2 regions of the Kroppenstedtia sanguinis genome follow, and region 2 is predicted to be linked to the other one. Evidence: a T-box and tRNA genes for the amino acid it is inferred to sense, from the RefSeq annotation. Region 2 holds a T-box; the other holds one or more tRNA genes.
The links. A T-box is a leader RNA that pairs with one kind of tRNA and senses whether it is charged. The one in region 2 lies ahead of serS (serine--tRNA ligase), so its partner is inferred to be a tRNA-Ser.

Region 1 (14,902 bases), on a different contig from region 2:
GTCGACATCACCGCATCTTGCAAAACTTGATTGAGAACGGATGTGGAAACGCGCAAGGCATGCTGCTCCGCCACTTCTTTTACCACCGGCAGGATTTTCGTCACCCGTTGACCGGTTTTTGCTGAAGCGAACAGGATCGGAGCATAATCCATAAAAGCAAATTCCTGACGAATCTCTCGGATCATCCGATTCATCGTTCGATCATCCTTATCCACCGCATCCCATTTGTTTACAACAAAAACAGCCCCTCTTCCCGCATCGTGAGCGATCCCAGCCACGCGCTTATCCTGTTCAGTCACCCCTTCGGTCCCGTCTAACAGGATTAAGACCACATCGGAGCGTTCAATCGCTCTCAAAGCTCTCAGAACACTGTATTTTTCTGTAGTCTCGTATACCTTGCCCCGCTTTCGCATCCCTGCCGTGTCAATAATGACATAATCCTGCCCTTCATGGGCGAAAGGCGTATCGACGGCATCCCGGGTGGTCCCTGCCACAGAACTTACGATCACCCGCTCCTCTCCGAGAATCCGATTGACCAGAGAGGATTTCCCTACATTGGGACGGCCAATCATGGAGACTCGGATCGTATCACTGTCATACTCCTCTTCTTCCCGCTCCGGTAAACGATTCACCACCGCATCCAACAAATCCCCGGTTCCTGATCCGTGTAGTGAAGAGATCCCGATCGGTTCATCAAAACCGAGCTGATAAAATTCATATACGTTTTCATGGTGTTTGACATCATCCAGTTTGTTGACGCCCAGAACCACCGGTTTGTTGGAACGATGTAAAATCCGGGACACCTCTTCATCAGTGGCGGTCACCCCATCGTGCCCATCCACCATAAACAGAATCACATCCGCCTCTTCGATGGCCAATTCAGCCTGCTGGCGAATATGTTCCACCACCTCATCTTGTTTTCCAAACTCCAACCCCCCGGTGTCGATCACGTGAAAATCACGTCCCGACCAATCCCCACGGGTATAAATCCGATCCCGGGTGATCCCTGGTTTATCCTCCACAATCGCAATCCGTTCTCCGGCGATCCGGTTGAACAATGTTGACTTTCCCACATTGGGACGGCCTACGATGGCCACGACTGGCAAACTCATTTGTCCGAATTCCTCTCCTCCGTATTCCACCAGATCCTCCACACATATGACTCGTTCCAGGCGGATCCAACCAGTATGATTTTACCACAGAAGGACTTTTTTCGCCCACACCACGACAAGGGTGTCAACAAGGAAGGGTTGGGGGTTATCTCCATCCCGACAAACTCAGCCTGGGCTAGTTTACAAGGTTTCTACAGGAGATGCTCCCTCCCCTTCAGCCGATGGGATATTTTCATTTAACCTCCGCGGGGCCTTTTGACAAGTTGGCGAATCCTAGCTGACATATCACGGGTAACATAATGCAAGATCAGAAGGGCAGTCCAAGTAAACCAAAAAACGTCCAAAGTTGACGGCATACCAAAAACAGCTGGGTTCAATTCCTTCCGGTGCAGAATTAAGGACATCCACTCGGCCAACCATAATCCCCCCGCAGCCACGATCAAGCGGAGATGGAGCTGACGGAAGGTGAGAAGTGCCATGCCGGTAGCAGCCCCGACACCTAAGATCCGAAACCCGTTTTCATTGAAGGCCGGACCCCACCAGTACAATTCACGAAGAAAAAACAGAATGGAAGCGGCTAGGAAAATAGCAGGAAACAAATGGATCAACTGAACCCGCTTGATTTTGATCAATCGGATCAGAAAGAGCAACAACAGTAACATCCCGCCCTGAATTTTCACAGCTTCCCCGATGGGAACCTCCACCCGCAACAATGCGGTTGCTGCTAACAATCCCAAGACCAGCCCCTGCCTGCTCCATTTCAACTCCTGCTCCAACCCCGAAAACCATCCTGTCTGGATCCATACCGCTATCGAAATGGACAATAGCAATGCAAATGTACCGTCAACCACGAACAACTCCTCCGAATAAACCCGTTTCCCCGTAGTATGTCTGTTTTCTTCTCCCTTCAGCAAAAAAGCCTCCGGACTTGGCCGGAGGCTTTTGTAATTATTTCAAGCGGCGGAGTTGATCACCGAAAACGTCACCCAAGGTCACGTTCATCCCGCTGTTATTACGATCCAGATTTTTTAGTTCCTCGCGGGTTTCTTCCTGTTCCACCTCTTTGATGCTGAGGCTGATTCGTTTTTGTTCCGGTTGCATATCCAGCACTTTTACTCGGACTTCCTGTCCTTCCTCCAACTCCTCAGAAGGAGTTGCGATATGGCGGCGGGAAATCTGGGAAATATGAACCAGCCCCTCCACTCCCTGGTATACTTCCACAAAAGCACCGAAGGAGACTAGCCGCTTCACTGTACCTGTCACGATGTCCCCAGTCTGAATCTCTTCAGACACTTTCTCCCAGGGACCTGGCTGGGTCTCTTTGATGCTGAGGCTGATGCGTTCGTTATCTTGATCCACTTTGAGAACTTTCACCTGAACCTGATCCCCTTCGGAAAGCACTTCAGAAGGATGTTCCACCCGGTTCCATGCCAGCTCGGAAACGTGGACCAGCCCGTCAACACCTCCGATATCCACGAAGGCACCGAAGTCGGTCAAACGTTGAACGGTCCCTTCCATCACTTGCCCCGGTTGCAGACTGGCCAAGGTTTCTTGTTTCCGCTGGTCGGCCTCTTCATCCAGAACCGCCTTGCGGGAAAGAATCAACTTGTTCTTAGCCGGATCGATTTCGATCACTTTGAGAGATAGCTTGCGTCCCTTATAATCGGAAAAATCTTCGACGTAGTGGCGCTCCACCAAGGAGGCGGGAATAAATCCGCGAACTCCGAGATCTACGACCAAACCGCCTTTGACCACATCGGCAACTTCCGCTTCCAGCGTTTCGCCGCTCTCAAATTTTTGTTGTAATTCTTCCCAGGCACGATCCGAATCCACCGCTTTTTTGGAAAGAACCAGCTTGTCTTCCTCATCATTGATCCGGATCACCTTCACTTCCACCTCGTCCCCTTCAGATAGGACGTCGGAAGCTTTATCCACATGCAGACTGGACAATTCCGAAATCGGGATCACACCGTCAAACTTATAGTTGACATCCACCAGCACCTGATGATCTTCTACCTTGGTTACTTTCCCTTTGACGATATCTCCGCGGTTCAACGGAGCCACCTCTGCCATTTCTGATTTCATTTCTTCCACCATGACGACAACCTCCTCATTTACCTGCCAATAAATAACCTGATTTATGATCTCTCCGGAAGCGGAGAGATGAACAATGAAATTAAGAAAACCAGCCCCTTAATTTCATTAATCCTGTGATTGATTGATTCCGGGGGAGACCACCACATCGATTCCGATCTAGTGTCTCTGCCCCTTACAAAGAGGGCTATGGAAATCAGGTAAAACCAATAACACCTTTACGGCCGCTCCCGGCGGTTTTCTTTGAGGAGAGAATCAATCTCTCCCATGATCCGATGGGTTACTTCTTTCAAGGATCCTGATGTCCGTTTTTGTCCCTGGTACTCACTCAGATCCAAGGGTGGACCGAAAACGATCGTCACCTTTCGGAACAGCCGATACGGGCCGATAATCGCTGCCGGAACCACTTGCCCTTCTCCTTTTAAAGCGATGAATGAAGCTCCGGCGTGGGCTTCCCCGAGTTCCCCTGTCTTGGAACGAGTCCCTTCGGGAAATACCCCCACAACTCCCCCTTGTTTCAAAATCGACAAAGCTTTCTTTACCGCCCTTTTGTCTGCGGTATCACGTTGCACCGGAAAAGCCCCGAAGTTCCGGATCAGAAAGGAAAGAACGGGAACTCGAAATAACTCTTCTTTAGCCATGAACCGGACCGGACGACGCATGGCCGAACCGACGAGGGGCGGATCCAGATTGCTGATATGGTTGCAACAGACCACCACCCCTCCTTGATCCGGGACATGCTCCAGACCGCGAACTTCCCAGCGATAGAAAACTGCAAAAAAGAGGCGAAAAAACCCCCGGAAGAATTTATACAGCAACTCACTCACCGCCGCTCACCCGGGATTGACAAAGGGTGAGGATGGATTGGACGACTTCATCGATCGACAGCCCTGTAGTGTCCAAGTGGACCGCATCCTCAGCCGGTCGCAAAGGCGAATGTTCCCGGTTTCGGTCCTTCTCGTCCCGGTTCCGAATCTCTTCCCTGAGCTGTTCAGGGTCAACTTCAAACCCCTTTTGCATCAACTCCTGGTAGCGACGCTGGGCCCGTTCTTCAATGGAGGCAGTCAAGAAAACCTTTACATCGGCATCTGGCATCACTTGCGTACCGATATCCCGGCCATCCATCACCACCCCTCCTTGACGGGCCATCGCCCGCTGTTTATCGGTCAATCCCTTTCGAACCCCCACGTGGCCGGCAATCCGGGAGACTTGGGATGTGACTTCGGGAGTCCGAATCGCCTCCGTCACCTTTTCCCCATCCACCCAAACATCGACTCCACCCTTTCCGGCTGTCAGTCGCAAGTCCGTGTCCCGGGCCAGTCGGGAGGCCAAAATTTCATCTTCTGGATTTTCATTATCTCTCAATATTTTCCAAGTGATCGCTCGGTACATAGCGCCGGTATCCACATAGGTTAACCCGAGCTCCGCCGCCACCCTTCGTGCCACAGTGCTCTTACCTGCACCGGCGGGACCATCGATCGCTACAGATAAACGACTCATGCCAGACCTCCTGACAAAAACATAAAGAGCAGGGCATGGCTCTGCTCAGCGGATGAACGGTATTTGATTCATCTCGAGTTGGATGATGATTTCCCCTTGGAAACCTTGGCCAGCGACAACCCATGAACCCTAGAGTTCGCTATGTATTCCTTTGTATGAATTCTTCATAAGGATATCATAAACCACCGCGGCTTGCAACGACTGAAACCTTTTTTTCAGGCGATTTTGTCAAAATCTCAGGCCGGCTGATCAGCCGGCCTGAGGAAATTTCAAAGTTCTTCCGTATTGGCCTTTTTAACCTTCTGAACCATCTCTTCGTCTCCCGTATCCCCATTGATAAATACGCGGTACTCACTTTTTCCTAGCCGACCCATAAACTCGTGACACAGCACTTCTTTTCCATTCTCTCCGAAGATCACTGCTGGATGGGACTCCTTCACCTTCATACGGGGACTGACATATTTTCGAGCCTGGGCCTGGGTAAGACGGGGTTTCAGATTTCGTTTTTCAATATGATTATACACATAGTTTTCTGCCTGAAATCCTATGATCTCCCCATTATCCAAAGCCACTTTGATCACAACCGTCTCAGGGTAGATCAATACCTTCCCTTCTTTTCTGACGAAGCTGAAGGAAGCCATATTGCCCATTTCGTCGAAGGAGATCGTCTCCATCTCCGGATACCCCAAGCCTTCCAAGAACTGAATCGCCTCTCCCTGGGCCTGCTCCAGGCTCAATTTCCGTTTGTTCACCTGGCGATCATAATTGAGCCAGAGAACGTGTCCGCCTTTGGCAGTTACATCGGCATTCACTTCGTTTCCGTTCCGTTTTTTCAATCGGGCACTGTAAGTCTTTACATCCCCTTTTCGGTTGGAGACCACTTCAATCCCCTTGGTGTCCGGTCGATCTAGAATATCGGCAATCTTTTCCTTCACATCCTGAGGAGATACCGTTTTTCCGGTCAGGTTCACCGGATTTTTTCGCTGTTTTGCCTCCAGATTATTGACGGAGGGTCCCCAGTCCACCTCAGTATATCCTTCTGAAATTTTATCTACCTTTTTAAAACCATCTATAATCGTGTTATTCATCACCTTGTCCTCAGAGGCCATCGCCTGCTCCACATCCATCCAGCGCAGGTTTTTGCTCAGAACCTGGGACTGCACTTTCTGCAAGTCCTTTTGAATGGCGTTGGAACGCTTGTACAGATCCCGCAAGGTATTATACTCCCGATCTGTCAGGGGTTTTTTATCTAGATCCCGAACTCCCACCCCGTAACTGAAATTGCCGATACGGGCTAGAAAAGATTCCGTTTTGTCAAAAGGCATGATGGACAAGGGAAGCTGGCCGAGATCGTTTTGGGCGGCGAAACTGAGTCGCCATACGTTGGTCAAAGAGTTAGACAACTGTTTTCGCGAATTGAGAGCCAGTGTCTTCCCCAATTCATCCTGTAATTTGTCCACATGAAAGTTGAGATCATGGAAAGCTCTTTGATACTGGTTCTCCGCTTTAATGAGCAGACTACTTTTTTCTTGATTTTCTTGGTATCCCCACACAGCAGTGCCGATCAAGGCCAGTGCGGCAACGGGGAACAGCACGGCGGCGATCCGTCTGTACATGACTGAATCACTCCTTATTGACAAAAAGTATGTTTCCCGATTTTTTCACCTGTGAACAGGACCAAATCCAACCGGAAGTGCTGTTTCAGGATTGAAGTCATACAGGGTATTTCTCGTCGGGTCTTATCTCCGGATGACATCCACCACCGCTATTTTCGACGACAACCCCATCAGCCCGTCGACCACGGCGGCAATAGCGCCAATCACACCGAACATATTGTTGGGGAATTACAGTCTCGATCCGGTTTAGAATGACCGCTGCCCCCGCCACCTGCCAATATAAGTTTCTCCCCTAGACTCCCTGTGCTCATCCTTGGAGGAGAAGAGGGAGTCCTCCGCTCCACCCAAAACTCTTCGGTTCGAGAAGCTCTGTGAAAAAGTCGTCACAGGGAGGGTTAGGTTGCACATAGAGTGTCTTCGACTCATCAGAACTTGGGTACCAAAATGTGAAACCCCATCCCGATCGACTCCCTCCCCTTGGTTTCTTCGCAGATAGTTTGAGCGCCACAACCTATCTTTATGCAATAAAAAGACCGACCCTATGCAGGCCGGTCCACTTACAACCTCTCGGATGATACTTCGAATCCCGAGGGACTTCGATTATCACAGATGCATTGCTTAAAGCCCGTTTCCACTCTTCCTTTCTTCATACTGCCTTTCAACAAAAAGTACTCTCCACATTCCTTGCAACGGATTTTCACCAAGTACCGGCGACCGTCCATTCACCTTTCACCCCATTCAGACAGGTTCCATCTTCATTATGAACAAAACAGCGGATCGATAACCGCAAGATCTTATTATAAAATGAAAGAAAGATCCACTAAAAGCATGATGAAAAAATCGCCTTGACTAGATTCCCTTCGCTTCCCTCCCCCGCGCTCTGCAGTAAGGGTTCGGTTTTCGTTAGAACAACGAAAATGAAACCCCATCTAGGCCGTCTGCAAAAGCAGCCCTAAAATTCCCCAAACCGCTATGGGAGAGAAAAATTAACCAGAGGAGAACACAACCATGAGACAAATTACGATCCTTACCACCGGCGGAACTATCGCCATGACAGAAGATGAACGGACGGGAGCTGTGAAGCCACTGGGTTCCGAAGGACTGCAACAGGTTCTTCCCTTGCTTTCTCGTTACGGGATCCAAGTGAAAATGGACCACTTCTGTAACTTGCCCAGTCCTCACATCACACCCCAGTGGATGCACCGAATTAGCCAACGGGTCATGCACCATCTCTCCCAACCAGATGTCGATGGAGTGGTAGTCACTCACGGCACCGATACGCTAGAGGAAACTGCCTACTATCTGGATCTGACTCTTCCCGGCGACCTGCCCGTCATTGTAACCGGAGCGATGCGCAGTCAAAACGAGTTGGGAGCAGACGGTCCCCTCAATCTCGTCAATGCCGTTCGCGTCGCTTCCCACCCCCAAGCCCATGGGAAGGGAACGTTGGTGGTTTTCAATGACGAGATCCACGCTGCCCGCTGGGTTACCAAAACACATACCAGCAATGTGGCCACCTTCCAGTCGCCTTCTCAAGGGCCCGTAGGAACTATCAGCAAAAAAGAGATCCTTTTTCACCAATCCCCCAGCCGCAGACGAGTATTCCCTCATCTACCTCCCGTGGAAGGAGTATATCTAGTCAAAGCGGCTGCTGGCACCGATGACCTGTTGATCCAGGCTGCCTTGCAGGCCCGAGCCCAGGGATTGGTCGTGGAAGCCCTTGGACAGGGAAATCTCCCTCCCACCATGCTTCCCGGTTTGAAAAAAGCAGTGGACTCAGGGATCCCCACCGTCCTCGTTTCCCGTTGTCATCATGGGTTTGTGGAAGATATTTATGGTTACGACGGAGGTGGAAAGCAATTGAAAGAATGGGGTCTCATTTTTGCCAACGGTTTAAACGGACAAAAAGCGCGGATCCAATTGATGGCCGCGCTTCATGTGAGCCGGGACCCGGCTCAGTTGCAATCTTTTTTCAAAGAATATCCCCAAGGTTGACACCCTTGAGTCAGGAAGTCGTCGCTCCCCTCTCCTTTTCGATGTGGGCGACGATTTTCCCACCATGGAAACGACCATTTTCAATGAAGATGGAATTGGCATCCTTTCCACCAACGATCACCCCAGCAATGTATAAGCCGGGGACTTCCGTCTCCATTGTGTCCGGGTCATAGATCGGGGCTCCTGTTTTCGGATCTAGGCTCACGCCCAACCTCTCCAGCATCTCGGTTTGGGGATGGTACCCTGTCATCGCAAACACGACATCGTTTTTAAGCGTAAACAGCTCCCCCTCTGTTTCGAGAAGCACCTCTTTTTCCCGAATCTCCCGAACCACGGTGTTCCAATGCATAGTGATCCAGCCCTTGTCGATGGCACTTTCAATCACCGGTTTCACCCAAGCTTTCACACTGTTTGGGAAGGCTTCCCGGCGATAGGCCATCGTAACTTTCGCTCCCGCCTGCTGCAGATCCATCGCCGCATCAACAGCAGAGTTCTTCCCGCCGATAACAAGAACATCCAATCCATAATAGGGATGACCATCCTTGTAATAGTGGTGAACCTTGGAAAGCTCTTCCCCAGGAATATTCATCGGGTTGGGAGTATCGTAATATCCCGTCGCCACTACCACCCGCGGCGAGACATAGCGTTGTTTTCCAGCATCCTTTTCCGTCCGGACCACAAAGTTTTTCCCTTCCTTTTCGATCTCGGTCACCTTCTCATAAAGATGAATCCTCAGATCGTAGGCTTTGGCCACTGCCCGGTAATATTTGAGGGCTTCCAACCGGTTGGGTTTCTCACCGGTCGAGATAAAAGGAACTCCGCCGATCTCCAGCAGTTCTGGAGTGCTGAAAAATTTCATATGCACCGGGAACCTGTAAACGGATTGAAGAAGACAACCTTTTTCAATCACCAGCGGATTCAATCCCCGTCGTTTCGCTTCCACAGCCGCAGACAAACCACAGGGACCTGCCCCGATAATGATCACATCTTCCACACAACTAACCTCCTTGAAAAGAAAACAGAAAAACACCCCTTCATCGTCGGGATGTCTTTCTGTGTCATCCTCGAAAAATCAGACCCAACCACGGAAACGAGAGGCTTCCGCCATCTTGCGAACTCCGACCATATAAGCGGCCAAGCGCATATCTACTTTCCTCGTTTGAGCAGTTTGGTATACATTCTCAAAGGACTGCACCATAATATCCTCCATTTTCCGGAGGACTTCTGCCTCAGACCAGTAGTAGCCTTGGTTATTTTGCACCCATTCAAAATAGGAGACAGTCACTCCACCCGAACTGGCCAGCACATCCGGAACCAGCAAAATTCCGCGCTCGCTCAATATCTGGGTGGCTTCCAAAGTCGTGGGGCCGTTGGCCGCTTCGACTAGGATATCTGCCTGGATCCGGTGGGCATTCGCCGCTGTGATCTGATTTTCAACCGCAGCAGGGACCAGAATATCACAATCCAGTTCCAGAAGCTCCTCATTGGTGATCGTTTCCTTAAACAGATTGGTCACGGTTCCAAAGGAATCCCGACGATCCAACAAGTAATCGATATCCAGACCCTTCTCATCATGGAGAGCTCCATATGCATCCGAAATCCCGATCACTTTGGCCCCAGAATCAGCCATGAACTTGGCAAGAAAACTGCCGGCGTTTCCAAATCCCTGGATCACGACCCGGGCACCTTCCAGAGACAGATTCCGCTTCTTGGCCGCCTCCCGGATCATCAGGGTTACCCCTTTGGCCGTCGCCGTCTCTCTGCCTTGCGAGCCCCCGAGAACCAAGGGTTTACCCGTGATGAATCCAGGCGAATCAAATTCCCTCATCAAGCTGTATTCATCCATCATCCAGGCCATGATCTGGGAGTTGGTAAACACATCAGGAGCCGGAATATCCTTGGTCGGTCCCACAATCTGACTGATTGCGCGAACATATCCTCGGGAAAGGCGTTCCAATTCCCTGAAGGACATCTTGCGGGGATCGCAGATAATCCCGCCTTTCCCCCCACCGTAGGGAAGATCCACAATACCAGCCTTCAGGCTCATCCAAATTGAAAGCGCCTTCACTTCTCCTTCGGTAACCCCCGGGTGAAAACGAACGCCCCCTTTGGTAGGGCCGACCGCATCATTGTGTTGCGCACGGTAGCCGGTAAAAACCTGAACCGAGCCGTCGTCCATCCGGATCGGGATCCGAACGCGCATCAGCCGCATCGGTTCCTTTAATAACTCGTAAACCTGTTCGGGGTACCCCAGCTTATCCAGAGCCCGCTTAATGACAGTTTGCGTGGAAACGAGAACATCCAGATTTTCTTCTTTTTGCTCCAGATTGGAGGCTTCCGACTGTTGTTCCATCCCTGACCACCTCAAAAAAAAATAATTCCCGTCAATCCATATCCAAGTATACACCAGTTCACACAAGAAAGGTAACACCATTTCCGATTCCGACTTTTTCCTCTTTTTTGTTATAATCAACCCTGAAGGAGGGCTGTTGATGAACCATAAAGTGGATGACGGAAACGAAATGACCCTTTCGTTCTTCCCATTGCCCCCCATCACAAAATATCGCTTGAGGGGACGGGAATGGGGGAAGACTACGATCTCTTGCAAAGAGCGTAAAGGCTCTTCACCGTCCCCCCATTTCGACCTGATTTCCTACCCAAAATTTAGCTAATCAACACACCTGACCCTGAAGGAGAGAGCGTCCCATGAAAAGAAAATTGATGTTCATTTATGCCCATCCTGATGATGAAACATTTGCCTCCGGCGGAACGATCGCCCGATATGCCCTGCAGTCAGACTGCGAAATCGTCCTCTTTTGCACAACGAGAGGAGAGGCGGGCAAGCCCGGCAACCCACCTCTGTGCACCCAAGAAGAATTAGGCGAAGTTCGTTCTCGGGAACTGGAGGCAGCCGCTCAAGTTTTGGGAATCGACCGGGTCATCCTGCGGGATTACGGAGATGGAAGATTGTCTAGGATCCCCTTTCAGCAATTGGTGGACGAGATTGCCCGCCAGATCCAACTGGAAGCACCCCAGGCTGTGGTCACCTTTCCACCTCACGGAATTTCCGGTCACCCGGATCATCAAGTCATCCAACGAGCCACCCGGGAAGCTCTCACCCGCTTAGACGACGAATTGAAGATCCATTTGTACTATACGGTGATCCCCGAATCGGACTCCCCTCTTCCTGGAGTCCACACCACTCCACTCTCAGAAGTCACACACCGAGTTGAGGTGACGCCCTTCCGCAGGCAAATCATGAACGCTCTGCAACAACACCGAACCCAACATCTGTCTTCCCAGCGGGCATTCCCCGGAGTCTGGGAAGGAGACTGGAAGAGTTTACGACAGACGGAATATTACCAGATTATCAACGCTCCTGCTGGCATAACCGGAACCGAACTGATATAAATATAAAACGACCGCGGTTTTTTCCGCGGTCGTCAAAATCGAATCAATAGAAATAACGGACGATCTCCCCGATTGCATCCCCATCCCAGATAGTTTTTCCATATTCCTCAAGTACGTGTTCGGTACAGGTAGATGCCTCTCCGTATTCAGACAGTACAGCGATCCCCTTCTGGAGGGTTTCTGTTTCCATCTCCGTGTCGAGAACGAGATAGTAGTGATCGCGGTATGCATAAACACTGCCGCCAGAACCGATCAGCCGATGAAGACTGTCTGCCGCCTGTACCAAATCTTCAAAGTCCGCAAATTGGAAGACAACCTGATCACTTTCCTCCAGTGTCACTTCCAATTCATACATATCATCGCTGTCCAGATCGTCCAATTCCTCCCGAGATGGGGTCCTTCCTCGAGAGACCACCACCACCATCCCCTGGGCTGGCAAGGCAAATACTTCTACAGCGACAGGACCTGAGATCTCAAAGCCAAGTTCCTGGTAGGCTTGATCCATCATATCATTGAATAGTTCATGTACCTTTGGGATGTCCCGCCACATATCTTCTTTTTCAATCCCACGTTCCATCAGATCATCCATGGATAAAAAAAAGCGGATTTTGTCTCGGCTGAGTCGCTCGACACGCATGGTTTACCCTCCCTCGCTGGAGACCCGCACAATACAGCGTATGAGGGTGAAGCACTCTTCGTTACGCGTTTCAGGTCTCCTTTTTCCCATTCACCGCACTGCTTGAACAACCGTACAATCCTCCCCTGAGGTTGAGACCTACTCTCCACCTGGAAGGCTCGTTCACTCCGTGCATCCATCATACCAAAAACCAATTGGACATGCGAGGAGCTCACCTGGTTTTAAAGCTTATAAAAAAAGAACCCGGAACTTCGCAACCGGGATTCCGTCTTTTTTCACCCAGATGGCGGAGAGAGAGGGATTCGAACCCTCGAGACGATATGATCGCCTACACGATTTCCAATCGTGCTCCTTCGACCTCTCGGACACCTCTCCTCAAAACAAACACCTTTAAGTGATATAACAAAATCACCGTCCCTGTCAAGATGACTGACGGAAAGTTTCCCGTAACGCCAGCTGTTTTTCTCTCCAGCTGATCGCTTCCCTCCCTGCAAAAAACAGGAGGGTCACCCATCCGACCACCGGGATATGCAAAGTGAGCAGAGGTGCAGCTCCCCAAGCCACCGCCAGAGGGAGCAGGAAACGCCAACGCACTGGGGAGCTGATCGGTAGCGGAAGATACAGAAAATAGGAGAGCGATTTAGCGGACACCTTAATCACTTGCCGCCCGGCTAGCAGGATCAGGCCTGCAGCAAACAGAGTCTCCAGATTGATATATTCCCAGTAGGAAGGAACCGACCGGGAACCCATAGGCATCAAAAGCGCGGCGAACCCAGCGAGTCCCCATACGACAATCACCCGCATCCAAAGTCTGATCCCATCCACCCCCTCCCTTTCAATATATCATGTCTCCTCTGAAAACATGCCCCCTCCAGCCTCCCTCCCCTTTCGAATAGAGAAACCCAAAAGGGCGTCCACGGTGAAATGTGCCACTACAGCAGGGGTTAAACTTCCCGTCCATTCCGTCAACCCCGCCAAAAGACAGCTGATCCCAAAGAGACTGACCAACAGAATCCATTGCTTCAGATACCGAAAATGAATCAGAGTAAAAAGCAGACTGCTACCAATCATGCCCAACCAGTGCTGAAGCGCTCCCCGAAACAGCATCTCTTCCCCGATCGCCACCCAAGCTGTGACCCACAAGATTTCCACATAAGAGAGATTTTGAAACAACAAACGGTTGAGTCCCCCGTCATCCAATTGTTCCTCAGAAACCCCTCGTTGAAGAATCCAATCGAAAGCCACCACCACGAGACCAGAAGCAACACCCACTGCCCACATCTTCCATCCTGCTGGAAGCCACAATTCTGCTGTCAAGCGACCCTGAAGCCAAAGAAGAACCACAGCCACCAGAAGAACCAGCAACTGAGTGAGATAAAGGTTCCAACGAAGAAGCCGGGCTTTCCGATGATTCGATTCCTCCTCCACCTATGAATTCCCCCTTTCTTAAAATACTTCTTTTCATCACCTTCTCTTGCAAATAAGCAAAAACCGTTCTAAAATGTTTGTGGAAGTTGGCTTAAATCTATGGATTCCTATCAAGCGTGTTGATGATCCATATTTTGGGCAGGAAGGTCGAATTCTGCCCTCCCATCGCCCATTTTCTGGTTCATCAACAGCCCTGGATTCATATATTCGGAAGGGGAAAAATCATGCGCACTTGGGTGGATAAAGATACTTGCATCGCCTGCGGGGCTTGCGGGGCCGCCGCTCCCGACGTTTACGATTATGATGATGAAGGGATCGCATACGTGATCCTAGATGACAATGCCGGAACCGCCGAGGTGCCCGAAGAGTTTCACGAGGACGTCTACGATGCCTTCGAGGGCTGTCCGACAGATTCGATCAAACTGGAAGAAGAATAATTAGAGACATGTTGATTGGCTTTCGCACTTCGGAGACCTGGTTTCTTCCTTCTGATCTCGCTGTGCGGGTTTGGCAAGAGATCTTTCCTGTCCTCCACAAAGACTTATGACGGGGGACGATAGATTTCCTGGTTCATCAACAGTCTTGTCATCATAGATCAGATCGCTACCTGAACAGGTAGCATTTTTTATGCCCCCAAATGCAGGGACTCGGCTAGTCCCCCATCCACATTGACCACCAGATCCCCCTGTCCATAATCATCCTCCAGTTCCCCGTTGACGTACATCTTTGCAAAGGAATTCACAGGGAATTTGGTGGAGAAGTGACACATTTCATTCATTGTACCATGATGATTCGAAAATTGTGCCGTTATGGATTGATTCAGCTACCTATAAAGAATAAAATATTGGGTAGGGTTTTTTTCCCTGACATAGACACGTACATACCTTCAAGGAGGTTCCCGAGATGACACAAAAACACCTCACAGTAGACGCCTTTATCGAAATTCCCACCGGCAGTCAGAACAAATACGAATATGACAAGGAAAAAGGCGTGTTTCGCCTGGACCGGGTGCTGTATTCCCCCATGCATTACCCCACAGAGTACGGTTATCTGGAAAACACCCTGGCGGAAGATGGTGACCCTCTCGATATCCTGGTACTGACCACCTT
Region 2 (14,902 bases):
TTGTTGTAGCACCATCTCCGCATCGGCCACTAAGCTTTCTAACGCATCATAGGAGTCCTCTGGCGGGACCAATTTTACCAGTTCCACTTTGTTAAACTGATGGGTGCGGATCAAACCCCGGGTGTCCCGTCCCGCTGAACCAGCCTCGGAACGGAAGTTGGCGCTAAACCCGACGTATTTGACAGGAAGATCTTCTGCGGATAGGATCTCTCCTCGGTGGTAATTGGTTAAGGGCACCTCCGCCGTGGGAATCAGATAGTAATCCGTATCTGTCACCGCAAAGGAATCTTCGGCAAATTTGGGGAGTTGACCCGTTCCGGTCATGCTGTCCCGATTCACCATATAGGGCGGAATCATCTCAGTGTAACCGTTCTGTTCCGTGTGAAGGTCCAGCATGTAGTTATACAATGCCCGCTCCAGCCGGGCCCCCACCCCTTTGTAAAAAACAAAGCGGGAACCGGTCACCTTGCCTGCACGCTCAAAATCTAGAAGATCTAGTTCTATCCCCAATTCCCAATGAGGCTTGGGCTTAAAACTCCACTGGGGAACTTCCCCCCAATGGCGGACAGGCTGATTATCCTCCTCGCTCTCGCCGATGGGGACGCTCTCATGAGGTAGATTGGGCAAGGTGAGCAATACATGATCCAGTTCCTGCTCCACCTGACGCACTTCTTCATCCAATTTTTTGATCCGGTCGCCCACATGTCTCATTTCAGCGATGGTGTCAGCGGCCTCTTCCCCGGCCTTCTTCTTCCGGGCCACTTCCTTGGAGACCACATTGCGCCGGTTTTTCAATTGTTCTGTTTCCCTTAGCAACTCCCGCCGATGTTCATCGAGGCGGGTCACCCTATCGAGACCACTGATATCCTCTCCCCGATGTTCCAATCTCTTGCGCACCTGTTCCAGATCTTGCCGCAACACCTTCAAATCCAACATCACCTGAACCCTCCTCACAAAAAAATAGAACTTCCATCCCAAGGGACGGAAGTTCCGCGTTGCCACCCTCATTGGCCGAAACGGATTTCGACCCTCTTCACGGCGAAGATCACGGTTCGCCGGACCGGCAGCGCTCCACGGCTTTAGAACCCTTCGCGCGCAGCTCCGAGATGGATTCCCATGCCCCGGTGGAACGGTTCACACCTACCACCGTCTCTCTGAACCCCGGGATCAGGTACTGTTTCTCATCGATGCTTTTAGGTTATTTTCTCTGAAAACCGTTTTTCTCAGTCAGTTACCAGCCACGCTCCTGCATTCGCTGAGAAGCTTCCAGAGTGGAGATCTCCATTCCTTTCATCGCCGCTCCCAGCCCCTTGGACAACTCAACGATCCTCTCGAAATCTTCGTAATGAGCGGCCGCTTCCACGATCGCTTGGGCAAATTGAGCCGGGCTGTCCGATTTGAAGATCCCTGATCCAACAAAAACGCCATCGGAGCCCAACTGCATCATCAAAGCCGCATCCGCTGGAGTGGCCACCCCACCTGCAGCAAAGTTGTCCACAGGCAGACGTCCTTCTTCGTGGACTTCCAACAGCAGCTCGTAGGGAGCACCGAGGACTTTTGCTTCCGCCATCAGTTCGTCTGGGGACATGTTTTGTACTTTGCGGATCTGGGACATCATCTGTCTCATGTGTTTCACCGCTTCGACAATGTTTCCGGTACCCGGCTCCCCCTTGGTCCGGATCATGGACGCCCCTTCTCCGATCCTCCGCAAAGCTTCTCCGAGGTCACGGGCCCCACATACAAAGGGAACAGTAAACCCATGCTTGTCAATGTGATATCTATCGTCCGCCGGAGTCAACACTTCACTCTCATCGATATAATCCACGTCCATCGCTTCCAACAGGCGCGCTTCCACAAAATGGCCGATTCGCGCTTTGGCCATAACGGGAATGGAGACAGCATTGATCACTTCTTCGATCATCTGCGGATCCGCCATTCGTGCCACTCCGCCCGCCGCCCGGATATCTGCGGGTACCTGTTCCAGGGCCATCACAGCCACAGCACCGGCATCTTCAGCAACCTTCGCTTGTTCTGCATTGACGACGTCCATGATGACACCGCCTTTACGGAATCGAAGGGTGCCTGGGTTTTCTCCGCTCCTCTGTGGATCCTGCATAAGTTTTCCCTCCCTGCTACCCCGACACTTTTCAGAAACATTGTAACCAAAGGATCGGTGATTCACAACCCAGTCACGGATCAGAACCACTCCGTCACATAGCGGTAAAACAGGGTCCACCAGCTAGCCTCCACATCTTGGGCTGCTTTCAAGGGAACCGGGGGGATCCAGGGAACATCCTTGCCTTTCAACTGAACCTGCGCCGTTCCCACCTCATCTCCAGAGCGAATCGGAGCTTCCAGTCCGGATTTAGCCTTCACCCGGAAGGTGTATGCCGCTTGATCCCCTTTACGAACCGGGATTCTACAGGAAGCCCCCGCCACCACTGGTACCTCATCCTCTACGCCCCCTCGGAGGGCGACTTTGCTCTGCTTCGGAACAGAGGTTCCTTTCTTCAGGAGGGTTTTCATCTGGTAATTTTGAAAGCCGAAGTCCAACAGTTTTCCTGTTTCCGCAAACCGACGACTCTTGGAATCCGTTCCCATCACCACGGTGATCAGCCGCATCCCATCCCGTTGAGCCGTTCCGGTAAAACTGTACCCCGCCTCCCGAGTATATCCTGTTTTTACTCCATCCACGCCCTTATAAAAATGGGAATGCCCTGGTAGCATTTGATTGGAGTTAGGCAGGATCAGCTCTCGATTTTCTCCCTGGCGAAATATGTATTCCGGTAGCGATAGAGTCTGGATTACGCCAGGATGATCCTGAATCAGGTGACGCGCCAACTGGGCAATATCCTCGGCGGACATCTTGTGCTCTCCTTTCACCTTCGGAGGATGTGGATAGCTACGCCGGGGCAAACCCGTACAGTTGATAAAGTGGGTTTTTTTTAATCCGAGACGCTGGGCTTCCTTATTCATCTTACCCACAAAGGCTCCTTCGCTACCTGATATATACTCAGCGAGAGCGACCGAAGCATCATTGGCCGAATGGATAGCCATGGCATGAAACAATTCCTCCACGGTCCGTTTTTCTCCGGCAACCAGATTGACCTGAGCCTCTCCAATCGAGGCCGCATTTTTACTGATTTTCACTTCGTCTTTCCAACGAAGCCGGCCTGACTTCACTTCCTTCAATACTAGATATTCCGTCATGATTTTGGTCAGACTTGCCGGCGGATAAGGATGTTTCTCTTTTTTTCCCGCCAATACTCGGCCCGTCTCCATCTCTATCAATACATAAGAGCGAGTCTGAATATCCAGGGGTTCCGCCTGTGGCTCAGCAAAAACTTCCTCGACAGGCCCCAAGAACCCCACCAACAACAGCACACCCAAAACGATGACCGGCAGTTTTCTCTTCCATCCGACCATCTCTACATCCCACCCCGTTCCACTCATGATGCGAATTCACCCTTCCAAGTGTAACGGATGGGGAGGAGAATTGGAAACAGTTCCTCGATTTTTATTAAAACACAGGGGAATCCCCCTGTGTGATCATCCCTTATAGATTGTAGTTAGGCGCCTCTTTCGTAATTTGGATGTCATGGGGATGGCTTTCCTGCAGAGAAGCGCTGGTGATCCGGACAAACCGGGAATTCTCCTTCAGCTCACGAAGATTCCGGGCACCACAATAGCCCATCCCCGCTTGGATTCCCCCCAAGAGTTGAAAAACGGTCTCCGCCAGAGGTCCTTTATAGGGGACACGCCCTTCGATGCCCTCAGGGACCAATTTCTGCGCATTTTCCTGAAAATAGCGGTCCTTGCTTCCCGCTTTCATCGCACCGATCGATCCCATTCCGCGATAGACTTTAAATTGACGTCCTTGATAGATCTCCGTTTCCCCTGGAGATTCCTCTGTTCCTGCAAAGATGCTCCCTAACATCACCGCATCGGCACCGGCGGCCAAGGCTTTCACAATATCACCGGAAAAACGAATCCCTCCGTCGGCAATAATCGGAATGCCGTACTGACGGGCCACGGTGGCACAATCATAAATCGCTGTAACTTGGGGAACTCCGATTCCCGCCACCACCCTGGTGGTACAGATCGATCCGGGGCCGATTCCCACTTTGACCACGCTAGCTCCAGCCTCGATCAGATCCTTTGTCCCTTCCCCTGTGGCCACATTTCCGGCAACGATCACCAGATCGGGGTACTCCCGCCGCAACCTGGACACGGTCTCCAACACCCCTTTGGAGTGACCGTGAGCGCTATCTACCACCAATAGATCCACTTCCGCCTCCACCAAGGCAGCGGCACGTTGCATCGTATCTCCCGTCACCCCGACGGCGGCACCGGCGAGTAACCGCCCCTGGGTATCCTTGGATGCGTTGGGGAACATCGTCGCCTTCTCAATATCTTTGATGGTGATCAGTCCTTTGAGGACTCCATCTCCATCTACCAAGGGCAGTTTTTCAATCTTGTGTTGTTGCAGGACTTCCTCCGCATCGGTCACTGTCGTCCCCACAGGCGCTGTCACCAGATTGGTACGGGTCATCACAGCAGAAATCGGGATGGAATAGTCTCGGACAAACCGCAAGTCTCGGTTGGTGAGAATCCCGACCAATTTCCGCTCTCGATCCACAATCGGCACCCCAGAGATACGAAATTTGGACATCAGGGACTCCGCATCATACACCTGGTGATCCGGATGGAGGTAAAAGGGTTTGGTGATCACGCCGCTTTCCGAGCGCTTCACCCGATCCACTTCCTCTGCCTGTTCCTCGATCTTCATACTTTTGTGGATGATCCCGATCCCCCCTTGACGGGCAATCGCGATCGCCATCGGGGCTTCCGTCACCGTGTCCATGCTTGCACTCAAGAAAGGGGCCTTCAGCTGTATCTGCTCACCCAACTGGGTAGTCATTTCCACATCCCGTGGTAGCACTTCAGATTTAGCCGGCATAAGCAATACATCATCGAAGGTGAAACCTTCTTTAGCAAATTTATCTTCCCACATCGGAGTTCAGTCCCCTTTACTATCATAATCTGCATTTTGGTTTTTGCAATCTTATCAGACAGGCTCTCAGCCTGTCAAGGCGCGCCATGACAAGGTTTTTCCTGGTTCATCTCCCTGGGTTCAGTGATCCCTGTTTACTGATATTTCTCCCCTCATTACAACCCATTGTTCGCCGAGGGTGGACAGTTCGAACAGGATGTGAAGGAATCAATTCGTTGTCGATATAGGAAATATTTGTACACTAGATGTCAGGGCTGTTGATGAACCATCAAGTGGATGATGGGAACGAAACGATCCTTTCGCTCTTCCCATTGCCCCCATCACAAAATATCGTTTGAAGGGAGGGGGATGATGGGACGGCTACGATCTCTTGCAAAGAACGCATAGCGAGACCCGGGAGCGGAAAGCGACCCTAGCGAGACTTGTGCCCTATGGGTGCAAAGGCTCCTCACCGTCCCACCATCCCGACCTGATTTCCTACCTAATCAACATGCCTGCTAGATGTATCTCCGTAAATGATAAAAATCGCCCGATTGGGGCGATTTTTCTACTCATTAAAAAGTTATCCCCATTTGTCCACAGGTTATCCACAGTTATGACAGGAGGCTTCTTTTTCCGCCTCGTTCAGATTATAAAAACCGAAAAAAGATTGCAGACTACTCTGTTGTATAAGGGAAAGCAGGGATGGTCATGGTCTCACCGGTTCGGCGCATTCTCTGTGATTCACCGGAGCAAAAGATGTGGAACTTGTTTTTGCTTTGGGAGAATGAAGCCACTCTCCGCACCTTTCTGGAAAGGAAATATCGTAAACAAGGGATGGAACACCCCTTCAGGGCCGCCTTCCGCTCCGCCCAGCCTTTGATGTACCATGTCAAGCAAGCTCGGGAGTATTATCAGGCGGCACGGGAAAGCGACCTGTTTGTCCGCCCTTTGCTCTCCTACTACGGGATGATGACCTTGTCTAAAGTCCTGATGCTGACCCAGGTTCCCGATTATCCGGAAAACACTGCCGTTCTGCGCCATGGAGTCTCCACACGTAAACGAAAACGCGGAGACTATCAATTTTTCGCCGATGAGGTTCGGGTGCAGCGGGAAGGATTGTTCCCAGAACTGGCCCGAAATCGAGGGTGGGGAAGCCTGATCGGGGACAGTTGGAGCCTGCGGGACTTGTTTGCCCTGGTCCCGGAATTGCAAGACGGATACCGTCAACTATTTTCTGAAGAGACGCTGGTTCCTGTTGCTGTTCCGGAGGTTCCTTCAGTTTCCGATCGAGGGATGCCTCTGGTGTTGGAGGACAGGATACTGGATCAGCTCCATTTCACCCCTCGGGGGTTGGCCAACCGGTTGAACCGTTTTTCCACAGACGGGCAAGTCCGCTTCACCTGTGATGAGACTCCTGCATCTGGTTCGCGGATTCTCCTCTTCTGGCATCATCCTCGAATTTCCCATATTCATCTGTGGGAGCACGGCTTTGCTCACCCCCTGTTCCGAGAAGATATGCATGGGAATCACTGGTTGCTCTCCGTGCAACGGGAGGCGGTTGGCATCCCGGAATTGTTCGTCCACTATCTCCTTCTGTTCGCCCTCAGTATGCTTTGTCGATATGAACCTCCCCTGTGGGGAGAGATGATTCACGGGATGGCTTCGGAAGAGATGGTATTGATCCAAGAGTTTCTGCAGGTGACTCAACGGAAATTTCCCAATCTGATTCTCAACGAACTGTTTGAGGAAAAGATCCTGTTCCAACGAATATAAAAAGGAGCTCCGCCGGTTGGCGGAGCTCCTTGACTGATTTATTCATCCTCTTCCTCTTCTTCTTCTTCCGTGGGAACCCGGGCCAGGGTGGCCACTTCTTCATCGGATTTGACCGAGATCAGTTTGACACCTTGGGCATAGCGGCCCATGCGGGAGATCCCACCCACATTCATCCGGATCACTACGCCAGAGTTGGTGACGATCATCAGGTCCTCTTCCGGAGTGACCACCTTCAGTCCCACCACTTGTCCTTTGGTTTTGGTCACATTTTGCGCTTTGATCCCTTTCCCGCCACGGGATTGGGTCCGGTATTCGGACAGCAGAGTCCGCTTTCCGTATCCTTTGCTGGTGACCACGACCACTTCCCGTTCAGGATGCACCACTTCCATACCGACCACTTCATCATCTTTACCGAGAGCGATTCCTTTCACCCCGGTGGCAGTACGGCCCATCTGCCGAACATCCTGTTCTGGGAAGCGGATGGACATCCCCCGGCGGGTACCCAGGATGATCTCCTGTTTTCCATCGGTCAGGCGGACACCTACAAGTTCATCCCCTTCCCGCATGTTAATGGCAAACAAGCCGTTCCGCCGGATGTTTCCAAATTCCTCCAGAGGCGTCTTTTTGACCACGCCGAATTTGGTACTGAAGAAAAGGGAACTGTCCGAGGAAAATTCCCGAACGGGGATGATCGCCTCGATAAATTCCCCCTGATCGATCTGAATCAGGTTGATGATGGGAGTACCCCGGGCGGTCCGGGACAATTCCGGAACCTCATAAGCTTTCATCCGATAGACCTTCCCTTTATTGGTAAAGAAGAGCAGGTAATTGTGGGAATTGGTGGCGAACAAATGTTGGACAAAATCATCCTCTCGCGTTCCCATCCCCGATACTCCCCGGCCTCCACGACGTTGGGCTCGGTAACCGGACAAAAGCATCCGCTTGATATATCCCCGATGGGTCATAAGGATGGTCACTTCATCCTCCGGGATCAAATCCTCATCGGCGATATCCCCTGTATTCAGCATGATCCGAGACCGGCGTTCATCGCCGTATTTGTCGCGGATCTCCGTCAATTCATCCTCGACCACTCCTAGGATCTTCTCTTCACTGGCCAAAATCGCCTTCAATTCGGCGATAGTCTTCTGAAGCTCATCGTACTCTGCTTCAATTTTTTCCCGTTCCAGACCGGTCAAACGTTGCAGGCGCATATCCAGGATTGCCTGGGACTGTTTTTCACTGAGACTGAACTTCTCTATCAAGCCGTCCCGGGCTTCCTGAGTGGTGCGAGAGCCTCGGATCAAGGCGATTACTTCGTCGATGTGATCCAGTGCGATCCGAAGACCTTCCAAGATGTGGGCACGTTCTTCCGCCTTGCGAAGCTCAAACTGTGTCCGACGGCGAATCACTTCTATCTGATGTTCTAGGTAATGATGCAACACCTGTTTCAGATTGAGCACCAGCGGCTTGCCATCCACCAGTGCCAGCATATTGACCCCAAAACTGGTCTGGAGATTGGTCTGCTTGTAGAGATTGTTGAGTAGCACCTTTGGATTGACATCTCGGCGCAATTCGATGATGATGCGCATTCCGTTGCGGTCGGATTCATCCCTCAGGTCGGTGATCCCTTCAATCTTCTTATCCCGAACCAGCTCGGCAATCTTCTCCACTAGCTTGGCTTTGTTCACCTGGAAGGGCAGTTCATCGACTACGATCCGCATCTTGCCGTTGTTGACTTCTTCGATCCGGGTTTTGGCCTGCATCTTGATGCTGCCACGGCCGGTATGGTAGGCCTTCTTGATTCCGTCTCGGCCCAGGATCAGACCCGCTGTCGGAAAGTCCGGCCCTTTGATGTGCTCCATCAATTCGTCAATGGTGATATCCCGATTTTGAATCATGGCCAGCAATCCGTTGATCACTTCCGTCAGGTTGTGAGGCGGAATATTGGTGGCCATCCCAACTGCAATTCCCGCCGACCCGTTCACCAACAGGTTGGGAAAACGGGCAGGAAGCACCACAGGCTCTTCCAGACGCCCATCATAGTTGGGAGTGAAATCGATCGTCTCTTTCTCGATATCCCGCAGCAATTCCCGTGTGATCGGTGCCATCCGGGCTTCAGTGTATCGCATCGCCGCCGGGGAGTCCCCATCGACAGACCCGAAGTTTCCATGTCCATCCACCAGCATGTACCGGTAGGAGAAATCCTGGGCCATGCGAACCATGGTATCATATACAGCCGTATCCCCATGGGGGTGATAGGAGGCGAGGACGTTACCTACCACGTTGGCCGATTTTCGGTAGGGCTTATCCGACGTCATCCCCAGCTCATGCATCGTGTACAGGATACGCCGGTGCACCGGTTTGAGTCCGTCCCGGGCATCAGGGAGGGCCCGGCTGACGATGACGCTCATCGCATAATCCAGGAAGGAGCTGCGCATTTCCTGGCTGATATTGATCTCATTGATGCGCTGTTCTTCAGGCATTCGCTTCCCTCCGCTTTCTGTTCACGTCCGCTCAGATATCCAGATTACGTACTTGCTTGGCATACTCTTGGATAAACTCCCGGCGTGGCTCCACTTTCTCTCCCATCAGGGTTTCAAAAACCTGATCTGCATCCAGGGCATCCTCCAGGGTGACCTGCAGCAACGTCCGGCTTTCCGGATCCATCGTCGTTTCCCACAGCTGGGTGGCAGTCATCTCTCCCAGACCCTTATACCGTTGCAGCTCCACTTTCCCCTTACTTTCCAGTTCTGAGACGATCTCGTCTTTCGCCCGATCGTCAAAAGCATATAAGATTTTTTTGCCTTGGGTAATCTTGTAGAGAGGGGGCTGGGCGATATAGACATACCCCGCATCAATCAAAGGACGCATATACCGGTAAAAGAAGGTGAGGAGCAGGGTGCGGATATGGGCCCCATCCACATCAGCATCAGTCATAATCATGATTTTGTGATAACGGGCCTTATCCAGCTGAAAATCCTCTCCGATCCCGGTTCCCAAAGCGGTGGTGATGGTACGGATCTCATCGTTGGAGAGGGCTTTATCCAGCCGGGCCTTCTCCACATTGAGGATCTTCCCACGCAAGGGCAAAATCGCCTGAAACATGCGGTCCCTTCCCTGTTTGGCTGTTCCTCCTGCAGAATCCCCCTCCACCAGGTACAGTTCACTGATCTCCGCTTTGCGGGAGGTGCAATCAGCCAATTTTCCTGGGAGGGAGCTCACTTCCAGGGCGTTTTTGCGCCGGGTCAACTCCCGTGCTTTGCGAGCAGCTTCCCGTGCCCGAGCAGCCATCACCGCTTTGTTGATCACTTTTTTCGAGACCGCGGGATTCTCCTCCAGGAAGGTGAGGAACTGTTCGGCGAAGATCGACTCCGTCACAGTCCGGGCCTCGGAGTTGCCCAGTTTGGTCTTGGTTTGCCCTTCAAACTGAGGATCCGGGATTTTGATGTTGATAATAGCTGTCAAGCCTTCCCGGGTGTCATCTCCGCTCAGATTGTTGTCATTCTCCTTGAGCAAACTGTAGCGCCGGGCATAATCGTTGACCACACGGGTGAGAGCCGATTTGAACCCTGCCTCGTGGGTACCTCCCTCGTGGGTGTGAATATTATTGGCATAGGAATAAATGTTGCTGGAAAATCCAACATTGTACTGGAGGGCGATTTGGATCACCAGATCCTCTTTCTCACCCTCGATGAAAATCGGCGGTTGATGCAAGCTTTCTCGATTTTTGTTCAAGTGTTCAACAAAGGAGCGGATCCCCCCTTCGTACTTGAACTCGTGGGACTTTCCTTCCCCACGTTGATCCGACAGCTGGATGCGGAGGCCTTGGTTAAGAAATGCCAATTCCCGTAGGCGGTTTTGCAGGATCTCATAATCATATTCAGTGGTTTCTGTGAAAATCTCTGGGTCGGGTTTAAAGGTGATCCGTGTCCCGGTCTCCTTCGTCTTCCCGGTCACTTGCAGATCGGATTCCGGTCTCCCTTTCCGATACTTTTGAACATAGATTTTCCCTTCCCGTTTCACTTGCACTTCCAACCATTCCGAGAGGGCGTTGACGACGGATACGCCCACCCCGTGAAGTCCACCGGAAAATTTGTATCCTTCATTATCAAATTTCCCGCCGGCGTGCAAGACGGTCATCACCACTTCCACCGCAGGCCGCCCCACCTTGGATTGGATCCCTACTGGAATCCCGCGTCCGTTGTCCTCCACAGTGACGCTGTTATCTTCATTTACGATCACTTGAATTGTATCACAGCGTCCGGCCAAGGCTTCGTCGATACTGTTGTCAACCACTTCCCATACCAAGTGGTGCAACCCTCGACTACTGGTGGCCCCGATATACATCCCCGGCCGCTTTCGGACCGCCTCTAGCCCCTCCAGCACCTGAATCTGTGATTCATCATAGTTTTTCTTCTCAACGGTCACCTTTGAATTCACCTACTCCTTGAGTTCCTTTTTCTCTGGACCCGTCCGTACTATTCAGCGATCCCCCGACGGGAGCCGCCCTGCTGCGCCCGTTTCAACAAAGTCAGGGATGAAATCGGCGAAGCATATACCCCGGTCCGGGTGACCACATAGGACTTCACTTCTTCCTGGGTGGAGATTTTCTCCATCCTTCCCTGCCTTTCCACGTCATCCAAAAAAGGAAGCAGGGTGACAGGAGAGCGCCGATTTCCGGCATCCAGGATGGTGATCACTTCACTGATCCGAATCATCTTATTGCCGCCGAGATGGATAAACACCGTTTCACCCCTGTTCAGAAATACTGCCCTGATGGACCCAACGAATCCGGGCTCGGTCCAGTGTCTCCCGGTCAATTCCCTCCAAACCAGTTGTGGTGACAAAGGTCTGGACACGCCCTCGGATTGCCTCCAGCAGATGCGTTTTACGGCCATCGTCCAGTTCCGATAAAACATCATCCAACAATAAAATGGGATAAGTTCCGGTCTCTTGGTGAATCAATTCGATTTCCGCCAGTTTGAGAGAGAGTGCGGCAGTGCGCTGTTGCCCTTGGGAACCAAAAGTGTGCAGGTCGGTACCGTTGGCAGCGATCCGCAGATCATCCCGATGGGGACCGATCAAGGTGGTTCCCCGCTGCATTTCCTGTTCCCGGACCTTCATCAGTTCCTGGGTTAGCACCTCCTCCATCGATGACCGGTCCATCCCTGGCTCTACGGAAGCCAAGGATTGATATTGGAGGGTGAGGCTTTCACTCCCTTGGGTGATGGAATAATGAATCTCCTGTGCCCATCGGGAAAGAAGGTTCACAAAGGAGAAGCGTTTGCTCCACAAGTGGGTAGATAACCCGATCAATTGTTCATTGAGAACATCGAGGAGGGCAGTCTGTTTTCCCCACCCTTTTCCCAGTTCTTTGAGTAAGCTGTTGCGTTGCTGAAGTAGCTGATTATAACGGGTCAGATGATAGATATAGGTGGGGCTCACCTGTCCGATCTCCATATCGAGAAATCGTCTCCGCACCTGGGGACTCCCTTTGACAATGGATAAGTCCTCTGGAGCAAACAGGACGGCGGTGAGGGAACCGATATATTCACTCAGCCGGCGCTGTTCCACTCCGTTGCGCAGCACCCGTTTGCCACGGGGCGTCAGGCGGATCTCCAACCGTCGGGCCGATTCTTTTCCGGAAACCTCAGCCTTCAAGGAAGCAACCGTCTGTTCCCAGCGGATCAGTTCCCGGTGACTGCGGGTTCGGTGAGATTTCCCGATGGCGAGGACATAGAGAGACTCCAGGATATTGGTTTTGCCCTGGGCATTGGGTCCGACAAACATGTGGAGCTCTCCGGAGCAATCCAGTTTGAGATGTTCGATGTTGCGGAACTGTTTCAGTTCCAGTTGCTCCACGTACATAGCCGCTCCCCTCTCAATCCCTGTGAACCAAACTCACCTGGCCATAGCCTTCGATCTCGACTCGATCTTGCGGATACAGCTTTCTCCCCCGCCGTTCCTCCTGGACTCCGTTGACCCACACTCGGTTTTCAGCAAGAAAATATTTGGCCTGTCCTCCTGTGACCAAAATATCCAATTTTTTAAGGAGTTGTCCCAGAGTGATGGTATCGACGGGTATGGTTATCTGCTTCATCGGATTCACCTCTCAAACCTCAGCGCGTCCGGATCGGCACAATCAGGTGCAAGGCATCCTCCCGGTCGGCAGGCTGAATCAAAAAGGGAGTCATCGTCCCAGTCAGGAGGATCTGGATTTCGTCGGAATCCACGGCGCGCAAGGCATCCATCATATATTGAGCGTTGAAGGAGAGACTCACCTCTTCCCCGTCCACCTGGGCATTCACTTCCTCCAACACGCTGCCCACATCCTGAGCTGCAGACTGGACTTGAACCACTCCTTTTTCCTTCACTGTCCATTTTATCACATTATCGCGACCATCCCGGCTGATCAAAGCAGCGCGATCCACAGACTGCAGTAATTCCTTGGTGGAGACCCGGATTTTCGTCTTCCCCCCCTTGGGAATCACCCGGTTGGTATCGGGATAGGTCCCATCCAGCAGGCGGGAAAAAAAGAGGAGGTGATCTGAACGCACCATAATTTGGTTATCAGCGAGAATCACATCCACCCATCCCGTCTGATCTCCCAAGATCTTTCCTAATTCCGACAGGCTTTTTCCGGGAATCACCACATTTTCCAAGGTGAGTCCCTCGGGAACTTCCACATCGGCTTCCTTTCGGGACAGGCGAATGCTGTCCGTAGCGACAAAGGTGAGCCGGCCCGATTCCAGTCGCCACAGCACCCCGGTCAACACTCCCCGGGCTTCCGATGTGGAAACAGCAAAACCGGTCTGACGGATCATCGATTTGAGAAGCTCCGCAGGTAAGCTGAACATCTGCTCTTCATCAAACCGGGGAACCCGGGGGTATTCCTCAGGATCCAACCCCTTCAGCTCAAAGTGAGCTTGGTCGGAATGAAGGGTGGTTTTCCATCGTTCATCCACATCCCATTCTACCTGATCCCCAGGTAATTTACGGACGATATCTGAAAAGATTCGCCCAGGTAGAACAACACTACCCATTGTGTCCACATTGACCAATTCTTTATCATCCTGGCGCAAGGGAATGCAAACCTGAATCGTCAGATCGGAATTGCTCCCGGTCAACCACAAACCCTCTTCGTCAACAGCGGCGTGGATCCCAGTCAAAATCGGAACGGTAGTTTTGGTAGATACGGCTTTGGACACTTGGGACACGGCTTCCGTCAAAGCGGTACGGCTGATCCTGAATTTCATCGGGTGTTTTCCTCCTCATCTTTTCCACAGAAGGTAGATCTGTTTTTTTGTTTATCCAAGAGAAAGAACCCCACTCTATCATTCAATCATGCTTTTCCTATCCTTGAAAGCCTTTGGAGTAAAAATAGGAAAAGTGGTGGGGTCATAATCGCTTGTGAATAACATATATATATTATTTAAAAGATAATAGTCGTAGTAGTAGGGGCTGTGGATAGTGTGGATAAGTGTCTTGAGCCCAGGTGGGACAAGGGATCTATGTTGTGGATATGCTGTGTACAAGTAGGCTCATTTTATCCACAGTTTCCACAGGTGAGGATTCAAGGATGTTTGAGAACCCTTCTTAGGAACCTTTCAAGATACGCTTTTTCAAATCCTCCACTGCCTGTTGCAGGCTGCGATCCATGGACAGGGTACGGGTGATTTTTTCATGAGCGTGGATCACCGTGGTGTGATCCCGACCACCAAATTCTTCTCCAATCTTCGGCAGAGAGGAATCTGTCAGTTCACGGCAGAGATACATGGCGATCTGACGGGGAAGAGCCACATTTTTGGTGCGTTTTTTCCCTTTCAGGTCTTCCATGCGGAGCCGATAATAGGCACAAACTTCTTGTTGGATATTTTGAATTCCGATAACGCGGGGTTTGGAATCGGAGATGATATCTTTCAGGGCTTCCGCTGCCAGTTCGACGGTGACCGGTTGATTGGTCAGGGCAGAATAGGCGACCACCCGGATCAGCGCCCCTTCCAGCTCACGGATGTTGGTTTCGACCCGATCGGCGATAAAGGCCATTACCTCGCTATTGTTGATCTCCAGATTGTCAGCGATCGCTTTTTTCCGCAGAATAGCGATTCGTGTCTCCAGATCCGGCGGTTGGAT

Region 1: it has a tRNA-Ser gene. The T-box ahead of serS (serine--tRNA ligase) is inferred to sense a tRNA for this amino acid. The anticodon was not compared.

The regions. Positions count from the first base shown of each region.
Region 1 covers NZ_JBNPXF010000024.1:7,013-21,914, reverse strand. The annotation lists gene der (ribosome biogenesis GTPase Der) at 1-1,112, opposite strand, end outside; gene JOD24_RS13260 (YphA family membrane protein) at 1,349-2,026, opposite strand; gene rpsA (30S ribosomal protein S1) at 2,061-3,209, opposite strand; gene JOD24_RS13250 (lysophospholipid acyltransferase family protein) at 3,425-4,033, opposite strand; gene cmk ((d)CMP kinase) at 4,026-4,706, opposite strand; gene ypeB (germination protein YpeB) at 4,976-6,322, opposite strand; gene JOD24_RS13235 (asparaginase) at 7,331-8,317, shown strand; gene JOD24_RS13230 (YpdA family putative bacillithiol disulfide reductase) at 8,328-9,311, opposite strand; gene JOD24_RS13225 (Glu/Leu/Phe/Val family dehydrogenase) at 9,390-10,670, opposite strand; gene JOD24_RS13220 (PIG-L deacetylase family protein) at 11,024-11,728, shown strand; gene JOD24_RS13215 (genetic competence negative regulator) at 11,772-12,365, opposite strand; tRNA gene JOD24_RS13210 (tRNA-Ser) at 12,650-12,740, opposite strand; gene JOD24_RS13205 (hypothetical protein) at 12,786-13,190, opposite strand; gene JOD24_RS13200 (CPBP family intramembrane glutamic endopeptidase) at 13,209-13,793, opposite strand; gene JOD24_RS13195 (ferredoxin) at 14,018-14,230, shown strand; gene JOD24_RS13190 (inorganic diphosphatase) at 14,697-14,902, shown strand, end outside.
Region 2 covers NZ_JBNPXF010000012.1:61,078-75,979, reverse strand. The annotation lists gene serS (serine--tRNA ligase) at 1-936, opposite strand, end outside; T-box leader at 975-1,197, opposite strand; gene pdxS (pyridoxal 5'-phosphate synthase lyase subunit PdxS) at 1,232-2,116, opposite strand; gene JOD24_RS09100 (D-alanyl-D-alanine carboxypeptidase family protein) at 2,197-3,453, opposite strand; gene guaB (IMP dehydrogenase) at 3,557-5,014, opposite strand; gene JOD24_RS09090 (YaaC family protein) at 5,705-6,769, shown strand; gene gyrA (DNA gyrase subunit A) at 6,808-9,252, opposite strand; gene gyrB (DNA topoisomerase (ATP-hydrolyzing) subunit B) at 9,284-11,197, opposite strand; gene remB (extracellular matrix regulator RemB) at 11,248-11,514, opposite strand; gene recF (DNA replication/repair protein RecF) at 11,519-12,637, opposite strand; gene yaaA (S4 domain-containing protein YaaA) at 12,651-12,869, opposite strand; gene dnaN (DNA polymerase III subunit beta) at 12,889-14,025, opposite strand; gene dnaA (chromosomal replication initiator protein DnaA) at 14,366-14,902, opposite strand, start outside.